2 regions of the Paenibacillus beijingensis genome follow, and region 1 is predicted to be linked to the other one. Evidence: riboswitches for the same ligand, from Rfam matches in the RefSeq annotation. Region 1 holds a riboswitch; the other holds the start of a gene.
What was found. A riboswitch is a leader RNA that binds a small molecule or an ion and turns the genes downstream of it on or off. The one in region 1 is predicted to bind glycine.

Region 1 (5,469 bases):
CGGATCACGTCGACTTCATAAACCTCCGGCAGCTGAGCGGGCTTCTTCCTCAACATGGCGGTCGGAATATATTCGCCTGGCGCTGCCTCCGGCACGTCGCAGGGCGGAAGCGAGTAGGCTATGCGGCCGGGCTTGCTTAATTCGAAGATGAGCGCTTTATCCGTTTTTGCAGCCGCAGCTGTAATTGAAGTTTGAGTCGTAATGGTAGTCGTAGTCGTACTCATTGTCATGCCAGTTCCCCCAATCTGCTTGCAAAACGATCGATTTCGTCCTTGGTCCGTTTCTCGGTGACGGCGACCAGCATATGGCCTTTAAGCTCCGGATAAGGGATTCCCAGGTCGTAGCCGCTGAGGAAGCCAGCCTTAAGAAGCTCCAGGTTGATCTCCTTCACGGAAGTTCCCTCCGGCAGCCGAACGACGAATTCGTTGAAGAACGGCGCGGAAAAAGGCAGCTTGAAGCCGCGCTGCTCGGCCAACTGGCGGGCAGCGTAGTGCGCTTTCTGCAAGTTTAGGTTAGCGGCTTCACGCAACCCTTCCTTGCCCATCGTCGAAAGGTAGATCGAGACGCACAGAGCGAGCAGCGCCTGATTGGAGCAGATGTTCGACGTGGCTTTCTCGCGTCGGATATGCTGTTCCCGCGCTTGCAGTGTTAATACGAAGCCGCGATTGCCGTCGATATCAGTCGTCTGGCCGACGATCCGGCCGGGCATCCGGCGCATCAGCGGCTCGGCGACCGCGAAGAAGCCGCAGGTCGGACCGCCAAGCGATTGGGAGATGCCAAGCGGCTGCGCATCGCCGACGACAATGTCGGCGCCGAGCTTGCCGGGCGGTTCAAGCAGGCCTAGCGACATCGGGTTCGCGCTGACGACGAGCAGCCCTTTGACGCCGTGAATGATCGGCTCGATCGCGGCAATATCTTCGACACAGCCGAAGAAGTTCGGCGATTGAACGAGCACGGCTGCCGTATCGCCGGTTACAGCCGCCTTCAACGCGCCAAGATCCGTCACGCCATTCGCGTAGCCGACCTCGACAACCTCCAGGTTCAGGCCGCGGGCCATCGTACGTACGGTCTCGCGTGCTTCCGGGTGGACGGTGCGCGAGATAACGAGCTGCCTGCGCTTCGTCGCGCCGCTCGCCAGAGCGCCGGCTTCGGACAGCGCCGTCACGCCGTCGTACATGCTGGCGTTGGCGACGGCCATCCCAGTCAGCTCGCAGATATAGGACTGGAATTCGAAGATTGCCTGAAGCTCCCCTTGACTGATTTCGGGCTGATACGGCGTATAGGCGGTATAAAATTCAGATCTGGAGATCATATGATTAATGACGACCGGAATATGGTGATCGTAGATGCCGGCGCCCAGGAAGCTGGCGTAGCGATCCGTATCGGCGTTACGGCCGGCCATTTCCTTCATATGCTCAAGCAGCGAGAACTCATCGAGAGCGGGAGACATCGGCAGGACGCCGCGGTAACGAATCGCCTCCGGTATGTCGCGGAACAGGTCTTCAATCGTTTGTGCGCCGATCGTCTTCAGCATGTCGGCCTGGTCCTGTTCGGTTATCGGGATGTAGCGGTGTTTGTTGGCCACGAAGCTCACTCCTTCGGAAGTCTTTTATAAAATGGCGCCCTGACGACTTGTGCCTTCAGCCGTTTCCCGCGTATTTCCACCCAGAGCTCGGTGCCTGGCCCGGCGTAATCGGCAGCGATCAGGGCAAGGCCGAGATTGCGCTTAAGCGTCGGAGATTGGGTGCCCGTCGTCACTTCGCCGATCACTTTGCCGTTCGCATAGACGGGATATTGGGGACGGGGGATGCCGCGGTCGATCATCTCAATACCGACGAGCTTGCGCGGCACGCCTTCGGCTTTCTGTTTCAGCAGTGCGTCACGGCCGATAAAGTTGTCTTGGGAGAGCTTCACGAAGAAGCCGACGCCCGCCTCAAGCGGGGTAATCGTATTCGAAAGCTCTTGACCATACAGCGGCAGGCGCGCCTCGAAGCGAAGCGTGTCTCTGGCGCCAAGTCCTGCCAGCACGAGCCCGAGCGGTTCGCCCGCCGCGAGCAGAGCGTTCCAGACGTCAGCGGCGCGAGACGCCGGTACGTAAATCTCGAAGCCGTCCTCACCGGTGTAGCCCGTTCGTGAGACAAGCGTCTTCACGCCTGCAATGGAGACATCGGCGGTGAAATGGAAAGGAAGAAGTTCGCCAACAGCCGGCTCTGCCCCCAGCGCATCCATAATGGCGGACGCTTTCGGACCCTGCAGGGCGAGCAGCGCCAACTCATCGGAGATATTCTCGAGTACAACATCCCCGATCAGATGCTCGCGCAGCCAATCAAAGTCTTTGTCGATATTAGAGGCGTTCACTACGAGCATGTACTGGTCGGCCGTGAGCCGGTACACGAGCAAATCATCGACGACGCCTCCGTCCGGATAGCACATAAGCGTGTACTGCGCCTGGCCGTTCGAGAGCTTCGTTACATCGTTCGTCGTCATCATTTGCAGGAAAGCTTCCGCGAATTGCCCGGTCACCTTGATCTCCCCCATGTGGGAGACATCGAACAGACCGGCCTGCTGCCGCACGGCGTCATGCTCCTTCTGAATGCCCGAGAATTGAACGGGAAGCTCCCAGCCGCCGAAGTCGATGCATCGGACGCCGGGATAATCGGCGTAGAGCGGGTAAAGCGGGGTTCGTTTAAGTTTAGTCATCCTTCTCTCCTCCTCAGGTAACGTGAAAACCCATTAAACGCAATAAAGGACAGCAGCAAAAAGGCTGAACGTCCGCAGCGTGAATGCCGCTTTCCGTTTCCTCTTCGCTCTGTCCTTTGTACCTGAGAGTTACCCCGAACTTGAAATGATTGCCCGGGTTTCCCCTTGGGTGACGACGGGCACGCCTTTCGCGTTCCGAACGTTCTCTCCAGAGGCGCGTCCGGTAAAGGTCCTTTTGCCTGAGAGATTCACCTGCATCAGGCTTACTCCTTCGGCGCCGCCCTGTCAGCTGACTTGGGCAATCTCTCCCGTTACCATCATCCGCATGATTATATAGTTTATTAATACCTGACTTCCGAGGGGTATGTCAATATATATTTCCTATTTGCGAAATTTTATTGTGAGGTATCTTGACATGTAAACGGAGTGTCGATTACTCTAAGTGCGTCAAACAATTTTGAAATAAGCGGATGACGATGGCAGGGAGAGACCGGGCGGACAATCTAGGATCGCCAGGCACCGAAGGAGCAAGTCGACGGCCAGCCAGCCGGACGATTAATCTCTCAGGTAAAAAGAACCGCCATCCGACGCAACTCTGGAGAGAGCGAACAGCCACCAAAGGGGTAACAGCGGTTTAAGAACCGCTTAAACTCTCAGGTACCCGGACAGAGAACACGGCGACAAGCCGGTTCTCTGTCCTTTTTTTTACATTTGAAACACCATGTGGAGGTGGCACTTTTGAGTTTGCAAACGTACGATCCTGATATCCATGCGGCCGTTAACCGCGAGCGCGAAAGACAATTGAAGACGCTGGAGTTGATTGCCTCGGAGAATATTGTCAGTCCGGAAGTCATGGAAGCGATGGGGTCCGAGCTGACGAACAAATATGCCGAGGGTTATCCCGGCAAACGGTATTACGGAGGCTGCGAGTATGTGGACGAAGCGGAAACGCTTGCGATCGAACGGGCCAAGGCGCTGTTCGGCGCAGCCTACGCCAACGTCCAGCCGCATTCCGGGGCGCAGGCGAATACCGCAGTTCTGTTTCATCTTCTTGAGCCCGGAGACAAGCTGATGGGCATGAACCTCTACCAGGGAGGACATCTGACGCACGGCAGTCCGGTCAGCCTTTCGGGCAAATGGTTCGACGTCGTGTCCTACGGCGTCGACGAGATCACCCATCGCATCGATTACGATCAGGTCGAAGCGATCGCCCGAAAGGAGAAGCCCCGCCTTATCATCGCCGGGGCGAGCGCCTATCCCCGCCTGATCGACTTCGCCAAATTCAAGGAGATCGCCGATCTTGTCCACGCGAAACTGATGGTTGACATGGCGCACATAGCCGGATTGGTGGCGGCTGGCCTGCATCCGTCTCCGTTCCCGCACGCCGACGTTGTGACGAGCACGACGCACAAGACGCTGCGCGGGCCGCGCGGGGGGCTTTTGCTGACCGACGACGAGGATATGGCCAAAGGGCTGAACAAGGCCATTTTTCCCGGTATCCAAGGCGGTCCGCTCATGCACGTCATAGCGGCGAAGGCCGTTTGCTTCCGAGAGGCGCTTGAGCCTTCCTTTACGGCATACGCCAAGAGGGTTGTCAGCAACGCCGGCACATTGGCACAGACGCTGACAGAGGAAGGGGCGACGCTCGTATCGGGCGGGACCGACAATCATCTTCTGCTGATCGACGTCCGTCCGTGGGGGCTGACCGGGAAGGAAGCGGAAGCGCTGCTCGGGCAGGTCGGCATCACCGTCAACAAAAACACAATTCCCGGTGAAACGGCAAGTCCGTTCGTCACAAGCGGCATCCGCATCGGTACGCCGGCGCTGACGACCCGGGGTATGGGGGAGAAGGAGATGAAGCAGCTCGGCCGCTGTATCGCGGATGCGCTGAAGCACCGCAACGATCCGTTCACGGCAGCAAAGGTCAGAGAGCAAACGGCCGCACTTGCGGCGTCTTTTCCGCTCTTCACAAGGGAAATAAAGGAATGAAACAACCCCAAATAAATCATTCGAAGGGATGTTGGCAATGAGTGAAGTTAAAGCGGGCCTTGGATATTCGGAGGAGCATGAATGGGCGGAAGCCAGAGGAAACCTGGTTCGGATCGGCATTACCGATTTCGCGCAAAGCCAGTTGGGAGATATCGTGTTCGTCGAATTTCCGGAGACAGGTGCCGTTCTTGAGGCGGACGCACCGATGGGGACGATCGAATCGGTCAAAACCGTATCCGACCTATTTAGTCCGGTCAGCGGAACGGTGGTTATGATAAACGAGGCGCTGCTGAATTCGCCGGAGAATGTGAACTCGGACCCCTACGGGGAAGGTTGGATCGTCGAGGTCGAGGTGGACGGGGACGCCGCAGAAGTGGTGGCAGCTCTGCTCAGCGCCGAACAATACGAGGCCTTCATCTCGGGCAAATAAGGAGGTGCGGAGCATGTCGCAAACCAGAGAACGCAAGCCGGAATGGCTGAAGATATCACTGAACACCAGGGACAATTTTCAAGAGATCCGGGGAATGATGCGCGATCGCAAGCTCCACACCGTTTGCGAAGAGGCGAGGTGCCCGAACATTTTCGAGTGCTGGAGCCAGCGCACGGCCACCTTCATGATTTTGGGAAAAATCTGCACGCGAGCCTGCCGCTTTTGCGCCGTAACCTCCGGGCTGCCGACGGAGCTCGACCTGGAGGAGCCGCAGCAGGTTGCACAATCCGTCAAAGAGATGGGGCTTAATCACGTCGTCATTACGTCCGTAGCCCGCGATGACCTGAACG
Region 2 (5,469 bases), 500 kb from region 1:
CCCGTGGACATGTTCGCAATCCACCTTGATCAATCGGAAACCAAGAAGTTCCAATGCATGGAGCACCGTGTTCATTTGCGGGGTAGGCACAACTTCGATCCGGTCGTTGTCTCCCGGGTCCATTCCGCCTCGAACTTCCAGCTCCGTTTTGATCCACACCGGCGTCCGGCCAAGCGTCAGCGGCGTTTGCAGCGGCAGCGTAAAGGAAAACGGGATTTCAATCTGTTCGCCCGCTTCCAGCGTAAACGGGTCGCTCACATGGATGCGGGCAATCCCGCACGTTTGCCGGTATTTATTATCGTTGCTCTCGCGAATGTATTCGGTCATGACCGACAATGAAATTGTGTCGATGCTCTGCTGGACATTGCCGCCCTTGACCCGGACGATGCCGCTCAATTCTTCCCCCGGCATGAACCTTCCATGATCAAGCAGCGTGTCAATGGTCGCCGCCCCGATTCCGATGCTTGCAAGAAAACGATTGAACAAGTTCATTCCTCCTTAAGGTTTTGCGTTAGCATAACCGCTTCGTAAGCATAAGCTTTGGAATCCATATTCCCTACTCTCTACGGAGTTGCCAAGGAATTGGTTCCTGCTCATGCGTTCGATTTTGCAAAAATTTTTTTGCGGTCATGGGCGCTCCACCCTAACTCCCCGGATACAACACTCTATTCCGTCAGCTTTCGGTACGCGTCGGCATCCATTAAGCTGCTGACGGCTTCTTCGCCGCCGCCTTCCACTTCGATTTCCACGATCCAGCCGTTTTCATACGGACTTTCGTTGACGAGCTCGGGGCTGTCGATCAGCGCTTCGTTCACTTTCGTTACTTTGCCGGTAAGCGGACTGAACAGATCGGAAACCGTTTTTACCGATTCGATCGTCCCCATCGGCTGATTCATCTCCACTTCGGCTCCGACTTCCGGGAATTCCACGAACACGATATCGCCAAGCTGGCTCTGCGCATGGTCGGTGATCCCGATCCGCACGATACTGCCGCCTGCCGCAGCCGCCCATTCATGTTCCTCCGTATAACCGAGCCCTTGTCTAATTTCGCTCATGCTTCAACATCCTCTCCGCTAAATAATTGTAGATCGCTTTTTTCGCAAAAAAAGACAGAGAACCGGCCTGATGCCATGTTGCTCTGTCCCGGGTACCTGAAAGTTTAAACCGCGATTATGCGGTCCTTACCCCTTTGGCGGCCTGTGAAGCTCTCTCCAGAGATGCGTCGGAAGGCGGTTCGTTTACCTGAGAGATTGATCGCCGGACGGCTATCCGTGCGACTTGCTCCTTCGGTGCATGCGGTTATTTTATCCGCAAGTCTCTCCCGTCATTCGTCATTCGCTGCTTATTTGATACCCTTAGCGTAAAGCAGGTCTTGATTTCATGTCAATATAGATGACAAAAATCGAGGAAAAATAAAAAAAGTTGACATAGGCATGTCCCATCATGTAAAAAGGAGTTAGATAACCGAATATGCGGATGAACGTAATGGGAGAGACTGACCGGAACATGCGGCGGCGCCGAAGGAGTAAACCTACTTAAGGTGAATCTCTCAGGCAAAAGGACCTTTACGGGACGCACCTCTGGAGAGAACGGCCTTCACGCTGCAGCGGTTTTGGAGCGGCAGACGGCGCGTCACCCAAGGGGAAACCCGCATGGGGCGGGGTAACTCTCAGGTACAAAGGACAGAGCGAAACGGGAATGACAGCAGCCGGGAGGCTGCTTGCGTTAGTCCCTTTCGCGCGTTGTCCTTTTTTGCATTTTGATTTAAGGGAGTTAATAGCGGTTCAGTTGTCCACCATACAGTTATGGAGTTTTTAATTTTGAGGAGATGGTGAGTAAAGATGGTTCAACCGCTTAAAAGAACCCCTATTTTTCCGCTTTATGCCGATTGCAAAGGGGCACGATGCATCGATTTTGGCGGCTGGGAGCTTCCCGTGCAGTTTTCCGGTATTCAAAAAGAGCATGAAGCCGTCAGACGGCAGGCCGGCTTGTTTGACGTGTCCCATATGGGCGAATTCAATGTGACCGGCCCGGAGGCGGAGACGTTTTTGCAGCGGATGACGACTAATGACGTGTCCAAGCTTTCCGACGGGCAGGCCCAATATACGCTTATGTGTCACCCGGACGGCGGCGTCGTTGACGACCTGCTTGTCTACCGGCTGACCCCCGGCTCATACATGCTTGTCGTAAACGCCTCGAACATCGACAAAGATTTTGCGTGGCTGCAGGAACATCTGATCGACGGGGTGACGCTGGAGGATGTGTCGGCCGAAACGGCGCTGATCGCGCTCCAGGGCCCCCGCGCCGCAGAGATCATGGCGAAGGCGGCCGGCGCGGATTGCGGCTCGCTGCTCCCGTTTCATTTTGTCCGGAATGTTGATGTGTGCGGCGTAGAAGCGCTCGTTTCCCGAACCGGATATACCGGTGAAGACGGATTCGAAATTTATGTCCGTTCGCAGCGGGCGCCGGAAGTATGGAAGGGACTCATGTCCGCCGGCGAACCGTTCGGACTTGTGCCGGCCGGTCTCGGCGCGCGCGACACGCTGCGGTTCGAAGCGAGGCTGCCGCTGTACGGCCAGGAGCTGTCGCCATCGATTTCGCCGCTGGAGGCCGGAGTAGGCATGTTCGTCAAGCTGGCCAAAGGGGATTTTATCGGTCGCGATGCCCTTATGAAACAGCGAGAAGAAGGACTTCCGCGCAAGCTGGTGGGCATTGAAATGGTCGACCGCGGTATCCCGCGGACGCATTACCCCGTCTATGCGGAAGACCGGCTGATCGGAGAGGTGACGACGGGCACGCAGTCTCCGACACTTAAGCGCAGCCTCGGACTTGCGCTCATCAGCGCCGAATACGCCGAAGCAGGCACGGAGGTTCAGGTCGAAATCCGCGGCAAGCGGCTGAAAGCGGTCGTCGTGAAGACGCCTTTTTACAAAAGAACCGCCAATTAAGATGAACCGATAACCGCGCATACGGTGAAAAAAGGACTGCCGCTAGGCAAGGTGCTTCACGCTGAACCGGCAACATTGCAGGGGGACATCTCTTCCGGCAGCAGCATGGGTCTGTGCCCTGTATGGCAGCATATTAACTTTGAGCAAAGGTGGAGAACGATGAGCTATAAGCACCGTTATATTCCGATGACCGAACAGGATGAAGCCGAAATGCTGCAGACAATCGGCGCCCAAACGATCGAGGATCTGTTTCGCGATATCCCCGCTTCGATCCGCTATCGGGGAACGCTGCCGATGTCGTCCGCTCTTGACGAACAGGAACTGCTGAAGCATATGAAGGAGCTGGCGGGCCGCAATGCCGACAACGAACGGTTCATCAGCTTCCTTGGAGCCGGTCTGTACGACCATCACATTCCGGTCGTCATCAACCATATTATTTCCCGCTCCGAATTTTATACCGCCTATACGCCGTACCAGCCCGAAATCAGCCAAGGCGAGCTGCAGGCGATCTTTGAGTTCCAATCGTACATTTGCGAGCTGACCGGCATGGCGGTCGCCAACGCCAGCATGTACGACGGGGCGACGGCGCTTGCGGAAGCCGGCGCGCTTGCCTCAGCCGCCACCCGGCGCAAGCAGGTCGTCATCTCCCGCACCGTCCATCCGGAAGCGCGGGAAATTATGCATACGACGGCCCGCGGCCTCGGGCTTGAGGTCGTGGAGATCGGCTATGCCGGCGGCGTTACCGATCTGGAGCAGCTTCAGTCAGCCGTGTCGGATCAGACGGCGGCAGTTATCGTCCAGTCGCCGAATTTCTTCGGCTGCGTGGAAGATATCACCGCCATCGAGCCGATCGTTCACGCGCGCAAGGGACTGCTCGTCGTCAGCATGAATCCGATGGCGATGGGTCTGCTGGAGGCGCCAGGCCGTCTCGGCGCCGATATCGTCGTGGGCGACGCCCAGCCACTCGGCATTCCGGCGTCGCTCGGCGGGCCGACGTGCGGCTTCTTTGCCGTCGCCGAGCCGCTGATGCGCCGGATGCCGGGCCGAATCGTCGGCCAAACGGTCGACAGGGACGGCAAGCGCGGCTTCGTGCTGACGCTTCAAGCCCGCGAGCAGCATATCCGCCGCGAGAAAGCGACGTCCAACATTTGCTCCAACCAGGCGCTGCTCGCCCTGTGCGCATCGGTCTATTTGTCGACGATGGGCAAAGCGGGCATCCTGGAAGCGGCGAACCTCAATCTGCAAAAGGCGCACTATGCGGCCTCGGCAATCGGTTCGCAAAGCGGCTGCACGCTTCCTTTCCCGTCCCCTTTCTTCAATGAATTCGTCGTCAAGCTGCCGGACGGCGCTTCCGCCGCCGAGCTGAACCGGGGGCTGCTTGCTTCGGGATTTATCGGCGGCTATGACCTTGGAGAAACCTATCCCGAGCTTGCGGGGCATATGCTCGTCGCCGTCACCGAGAAAAGGACGAAAGCGGAAATCGACCAGTTTGCCAATCGATTGGGGGAACTTGTATGAAACCGGAAAAAGCGTTGATTTTTGAAATGAGCAGGCCCGGGCGTGTCGCGTATTCGCTCCCTGCTTGCGACGTCCCGGAATCGGCGCCGGCCGATTACATTCCGGCGTCCATGCTGCGCAGCAAGCCGGCGGAGCTGCCGGAAGTGTATGAGGTCGACGTCATCCGCCACTATACGGAGCTGTCCCGCCGCAACTTCGGGATTGACAACGGCTTTTATCCGCTCGGCTCGTGCACGATGAAATACAATCCGAAAATTAACGAAAATACGGCACGTTTTGCCGGATTCGCCGGCATTCATCCGTACCAGCCGGTCGAAAGCATCCAAGGCGCGCTCGAGCTGCTGTATACGCTGCAAAACGATCTGGCGGCCTTAACCGGCATGGACCAGGTAACGCTGCAGCCGGCGGCCGGCGCCCACGGGGAATGGACCGGCCTGATGATGATCCGCGCTTATCACGAAAGCCGCGGCGAGAAGCGGACAAAAGTGATCGTGCCCGACTCCTCGCACGGCACGAATCCGGCGAGCGCTACGGTGGCCGGATTCGAAACGATCACGATTACCTCGAACGAGCGCGGACACGTCGACCTGGACGCGCTGCGCGCCGCTGTCGGTCCTGACACGGCGGCGCTTATGCTGACCAACCCGAGCACGCTCGGTCTGTTTGAAGAACAGATTGAAGAAATCGCCGCCATTATTCATAAAGCGGGCGGACTGCTCTACTATGACGGCGCCAACTCGAACGCCATTATGGGCATTACGCGCCCCGGCGATATGGGCTTTGACGTCGTCCATCTGAATCTCCACAAGACGATGAGCACCCCGCACGGCGGCGGCGGGCCGGGCGCCGGTCCGGTCGGCGTCAAGAGCAGGCTCATTCCGTTCCTGCCGAAACCTGTCGTCGCAAAACGAGAGGACGGAACGTTTTATTTCGATTTCGACCGCCCGGCCTCCATCGGACGGGTAAAAGCCTACTACGGCAACTTCGGCATTCTCGTACGGGC

Region 2: it holds a riboswitch for glycine, as region 1 does, so the genes downstream of both, gcvT (glycine cleavage system aminomethyltransferase GcvT) here and VN24_RS07455 (serine hydroxymethyltransferase) in region 1, are expected to answer to the same signal.

Annotation. Positions count from the first base shown of each region.
Region 1 is NZ_CP011058.1:1,647,466-1,652,934, reverse strand. Features, by position in the region: gene gcvPB (aminomethyl-transferring glycine dehydrogenase subunit GcvPB) at 1-224, opposite strand, end outside; gene gcvPA (aminomethyl-transferring glycine dehydrogenase subunit GcvPA) at 227-1,585, opposite strand; gene gcvT (glycine cleavage system aminomethyltransferase GcvT) at 1,591-2,700, opposite strand; glycine riboswitch at 2,808-2,914, opposite strand; glycine riboswitch at 2,918-3,021, opposite strand; glycine riboswitch at 3,171-3,290, shown strand; gene VN24_RS07455 (serine hydroxymethyltransferase) at 3,439-4,689, shown strand; gene gcvH (glycine cleavage system protein GcvH) at 4,727-5,119, shown strand; gene lipA (lipoyl synthase) at 5,124-5,469, shown strand, end outside.
Region 2 is NZ_CP011058.1:1,146,455-1,151,923, forward strand. Features, by position in the region: partial or broken gene VN24_RS05265 (sporulation protein) at 1-492, opposite strand, end outside; gene gcvH (glycine cleavage system protein GcvH) at 666-1,055, opposite strand; glycine riboswitch at 1,221-1,334, opposite strand; glycine riboswitch at 1,477-1,575, shown strand; glycine riboswitch at 1,579-1,688, shown strand; gene gcvT (glycine cleavage system aminomethyltransferase GcvT) at 1,842-2,948, shown strand; gene gcvPA (aminomethyl-transferring glycine dehydrogenase subunit GcvPA) at 3,108-4,466, shown strand; gene gcvPB (aminomethyl-transferring glycine dehydrogenase subunit GcvPB) at 4,463-5,469, shown strand, end outside.